2 regions of the Cobetia sp. AM6 genome follow, and region 1 is predicted to be linked to the other one. Evidence: predicted binding sites of a transcription regulator. Region 1 holds the regulator's gene; the other holds the start of a gene.
What was found. The regulator PhoB, encoded in region 1, activates phosphate uptake and scavenging genes when phosphate is short. The targets are predictions, from matches to a motif close to TGTCATANNNNTGTCANA.
Positions count from the first base shown of each region.

Region 2: ugpB (sn-glycerol-3-phosphate ABC transporter substrate-binding protein UgpB) is a predicted target of PhoB. The motif match lies at 1,064-1,081, and genes of this name have one in related genera.

Region 1 is NZ_AP021868.1:4,157,948-4,160,342, reverse strand. Features, by position in the region: gene phoR (phosphate regulon sensor histidine kinase PhoR) at 1-977, opposite strand, end outside; gene phoB (phosphate regulon transcriptional regulator PhoB) at 985-1,674, opposite strand; gene ubiA (4-hydroxybenzoate octaprenyltransferase) at 1,898-2,395, opposite strand, start outside.
Region 2 is NZ_AP021868.1:766,457-768,851, reverse strand. Features, by position in the region: gene CLAM6_RS03270 (acyl-CoA dehydrogenase) at 1-129, shown strand, start outside; gene CLAM6_RS03265 (hypothetical protein) at 277-864, opposite strand; gene ugpB (sn-glycerol-3-phosphate ABC transporter substrate-binding protein UgpB) at 1,230-2,395, shown strand, end outside.

The DNA.
Region 1 (2,395 bases):
ACCAGATTCGAGATCGCGCTGCGCAGCTCCTGCTCCTCACCGCGCAGAGACACGCTGGCATCGGCCTCGATGGAGAAGGTGTGGCGCCCCTGGGACAGGCCTTCGGCGTCGTCGCGGATATGGCCGAGCAGGGCGCTCATGTCGATGCAGCGACCGTTGTCGGACAGCTCGTCGGTTTCCAGGCGTGACAGGGTCAGCAGGTCCTCGACCAGGTGCTGCATGCGGTCGGTCTGGCTCTGCATCTGGCCAAGCCCACGCTGCCAGCGCGGTGGCAGGTCATCGGCGTAATCGGAGTAGGTCTCGAGATAGCCGGCCAGCACCGTCAGCGGCGTGCGCAGCTCATGGGAGACATTGGCCACGAAGTCGCGGCGCATCTCTTCAAGACGATAGAGGCGGGTGACGTCACGCAGCATGACCAGACGCTCGTTGTCACCGAACAGGGTGATGGAGATCTGCAGCGTCAGGTTGTCAGACAGCGGCGACTGGAGCGTCAGCGGCTCGCGGTAGGCCAGCCGATTGAAGTAGTCGATGAAGACGGGGTCACGCAGATAGTTGGTGATGTGCTGACCGCGGTCGTGGCTGGCCTTGAGACCGACCAGCTGCTCGGCCGCGCTGTTCCACCATTCCATGTCACCGTGGTTGTCCAGCATCACCAGGCCGTCGCGCATGGCCTCGGAGGATTCCTGGATACGGTTGAGGATGCTGCGCAGTCGCTCCTGAGCCTGACGCTGGCCCTTCTGGTAGCGGTAGAGACGATCGAGCAGGTCTCCCCAGACGCCATCGCCGGGCGGCGGCTCTTCATGGGGATTGGTGATCAGCCAGGTGTAGAGGCTCTTCAAGTGCTTGAGATGGACGAACAGATACAGCGAAAGACCCAGCGCCAGGCCCCAGCCCAGATGGCCCAGCAGGCCACCGATCAGGCCGAAGCCACCGGCAAGGTAGCCGAGGCGCCATAGCTCGTTGGTCCAATAGCGCATGAATCCCTCAGGCCTGAGCGCTGAAGCGGTAACCGGTGCCGCGGACGGTCTGGATCAGATGCTGATGGCCTGTGCCCAGCGCCTTGCGCAGGCGACGGATGTGCACGTCCACGGTGCGCTCCTCGACATAGACGTTGCCGCCCCATACCTGGTCGAGCAGCTGGCTGCGCGTGTAGGCACGCTCCTGATGCGTCATGAAGAACTGCAGCAGGCGATATTCGGTCGGGCCGACATCCAGCGAGTTGCCGTGGGCGGTGACGCGGTGGCTGGCCGGGTCGAGCATCAGGCCTTCGACTTCCACCGCCTCCTCGACCCCCTTGGGAGTGGTGCGACGCAGCACGGCCTTGAGACGGGCGACCAGCTCGCGCGGCGAGAAGGGCTTGGTGATGTAGTCGTCGGCACCGGCTTCCAGGCCTTGAATCTTGTTGTCTTCCTCGCCCTTGGCGGTCAACAGGATGATCGGCAGCTCCGAGGTGGTCTCGTCACGCTTGAGACGCCGTGCGAGCTCCAGGCCACTGGTGCCCGGCATCATCCAGTCCAACAACAGCAGATCGGGCTTTTCATCGACGACGATGGCGTGGGCGTCCTGGGCATTGTCTGCCTCCAGCACGCGGTAATCCGCCATTTCGAGGGCAACGGCGATCATCTCGCGAATCGAGGATTCATCGTCGACAATCAGTACGGTCTTGGAGCTCATCGCTAGATCCCATGCAGCAGTCGGCGCACGCGCCAGAATGACAAGTCGATGACGATTACAACCCGCTTATATGACAACGAGATGACAACTGCCAGCATGGCAGCTTGCACGCAAGCCTGCCAGCCGCCTTGGAGGCGCGGCAGGCAGGCATGAACCGTGGGCTGGGGAGCAATAGAGGGCAGGGGTCGCTTTAAATTAAATAATACTAATGTTTATGCAGGAGTCAGCTCATCGGCCAGGTCGCCAGGGCGATACCGGCGAAGATCAGCAGACCCGTCCAATGATTGTTGAGGAAGGCCTGGAAGCAGGGCGCACGCTCCCGCTCACGGATCAGGCGTTGCTGCCAGACGAAGGTGACGGCGGCGGCAGCCAGGCCCAGCCAGTAGAAGATGCCCAGCGCCAGCTGCAGGCCGATGCCGATCAACACCGCCAGCATGCCCAGCTGCAACAGGCCGATCATCAGCTTGTCGGCACGCCCGAACAGCACGGCGGTGGACTTGATGCCCACCTTGAGGTCGTCGTTGCGATCGACCATCGCGTAGGCGGTGTCGTAGGCCACCGTCCACATCAGGTTGGCCGCGAACAGCCACCAGCCGTAGGTCGGTACCTCCTCCAGCGTCGCGGCGAAGGCCATCGGAATCGCCCAGCCGAAGGCGGCGCCCAGCACCACCTGGGGCAGATGATGGAAGCGCTTCATGAACGGATAGCTGGCCGCCAGCAG
Region 2 (2,395 bases), 840 kb from region 1:
TTCATGCGCGTCTTCGAAGCCGAGGTACTCGACATGCTGACCGTCGACCACTTCGAATTCGACGCCTTCGTGCGCAAGCCGATGGCGAGTGACGGCACCGCCTCCAACCCGCAGCAGGACGCCGCCTGATGACTGGCCGACGCCCGCTTGATCGACGCCCACCTGATCGATGCAGTAACTGATCGCTGATCGCCGATCGCAGAACCACAAAGGCCCCGCTCAATGAGCGGGGCCTTTGTCTTGGTGAGCATGTCATTCGCTTGCGTCATCTCATCCTCAGATATGACGCGCGAAGTGCTCCAGATCACGTACGAAGGCGTTCTTGTAGGTCTCGAAGTCCTTCGGCCGTGCCTTGAAGGAGCGCTTGATGCGCTCGCGATCCAGACGCAGCGGCGCGTCGAGGGCCGCCAGGTTGCCGACACGCGCCGCCGGATTCATGCCGACCAGCTCGCGCGGTTGATCGCCTTCGGCCTCGGCCTCCAGCCAGTCGTTGATGCCGGCGCGACGCAGCACGCTGACCAGTGAGCTGTCGGTGATGCGCACCTGCAGGCGGCCGTGATCGGACAGCTGGGAGACCAGCGCGATGCCGTGGTCGTGACCGCGATGCACCGTCGGCGTCGCCCACAGCGCCAGATTCAGGCCACGTGCGTTCTCGTCGAGTACCAGCAGCGCGGCAGAGTGGATGCGCTCGGCATCGTCGACCAGCGCGAACAGGCGCGCCATCTCGTTCTCGAACCACACCCCACGCACGCCGGCGTAACTCACCAGCGCATCCAGACCCCCTTCGCGGCCATGGACTTCGGCGCACAGCATCGCCAGACAGGCATCACGTCGGGCACCGGCACTCACTTCAACCACTTTCATCGCATTCTCCGCCACAGGCATTTTCAGCGCGCAAGACTAGCACACTCGCTCGCCGGCCGCTTATTCCGGCCTTGAGTTACCCCCGGCGCCTCGCTTGCCAGCCTGAGCCGAGCTGGCGGCGCCACACACTCGCTGCTCATTCACAAACTCAGTCACAAATTCAGCCATAAGCTCAGCCTCGCTCGAATGAACATCTTCCTGTCACAAAGTTGTAAGGCGGGCGCTATAGAGTCGTCTACGCTTTTCGGACGATCATCAAAAGAACAAGAAAATGTTCACTTGATCGTCGCCATCGATCGTCAGCGGCCAGCGTCCTTCTTCTTTGTTGCGGAAGCTGGCCAGGGGAACCTCTCAGGAGTTTGACCATGCGCCGCCCGACTCATCATGCAAGCACCCGTACGACTGCCACCGCGACTCGTCGCCTCGCCAGCCTCGCGCTGGCCATCGGTTTCGCCTCCGCCTCCGCCAGTGCCCTCGCCGCCATCGAGGTGGAATGGTGGCACGCCATGGGGGGCGGGCTCGGCAAGAAGGTCGACGAGATCGCGGCCGACTTCAACGCAAGCCAGGACGATTACGTCGTCAAGCCGGTCTTCAAGGGCAACTACTCCGAGACCATGACCTCCGCCATCGCCGCCTTCCGCGCCGGCAAGGGTCCGGACATCGTGCAGATCTTCGAGGTCGGCACCGCCACCATGATGAGCGCCAAGGGCGCGATCGTCCCGGTGCATCAGCTGATGGCAGACTTCGCGCCGCAGGAAGGCACCGCCTTCGACCCGAACGCCTACCTGTCTGCCGTCACCGGCTATTACACCGACACCGACGGCAAGATGCTGTCGATGCCGTTCAACTCCTCGACGCCGGTGACCTACTACAACAAGGACGTGCTGGCCAAGGCGGGCGTCGACTCCCTCCCGCAGACCTGGCAGGAAATGGGCGCTGCGCTCAAGAAGGTCGTCGATTCCGGCGCCGCCAGCTGTGGCCTGACCACCACCTGGCCGTCCTGGGTGATGCTGGAGAACTTCTCGGCGCGCAACGACGTGCCCTTCGCCAGCCAGGCCAATGGCTTCGCCGGCACCGATACCCGCCTCGAATTCAACACGACCGCCGTGGTCGATCACATCCAGCGTCTCGATGACTGGCAGGCCGACAAGCGCTTCGTGTTCGGCGGTCGCTTCGATGACGCGGCGCCCAAGTTCTACTCCGGCGAGTGCGCGATGATGATGGGCTCTTCCGCCAGCTATGCCGGCGTCAAGGAAAGCGCCAAGGGCTTCGAATTCGGCGTGGCGCCGCTGCCCTATGACAGCGACGTGATCGAGACGCCGCAGAACTCCATCATCGGTGGCGCCTCGCTGTGGGTGCTGTCCGGTCACAGCGATGAGGAATACCAGGGCGTCGCCAAGTTCTTCCAGTACCTCTCCAAGCCTGAAGTGCAGGCCGACTGGCACCAGTTCACCGGCTATCTGCCGATCACGACTGCCGCGGCAGAACTGACGCGCGAACAGGGCTTCTACGCCGAGAACCCGGGCACCGA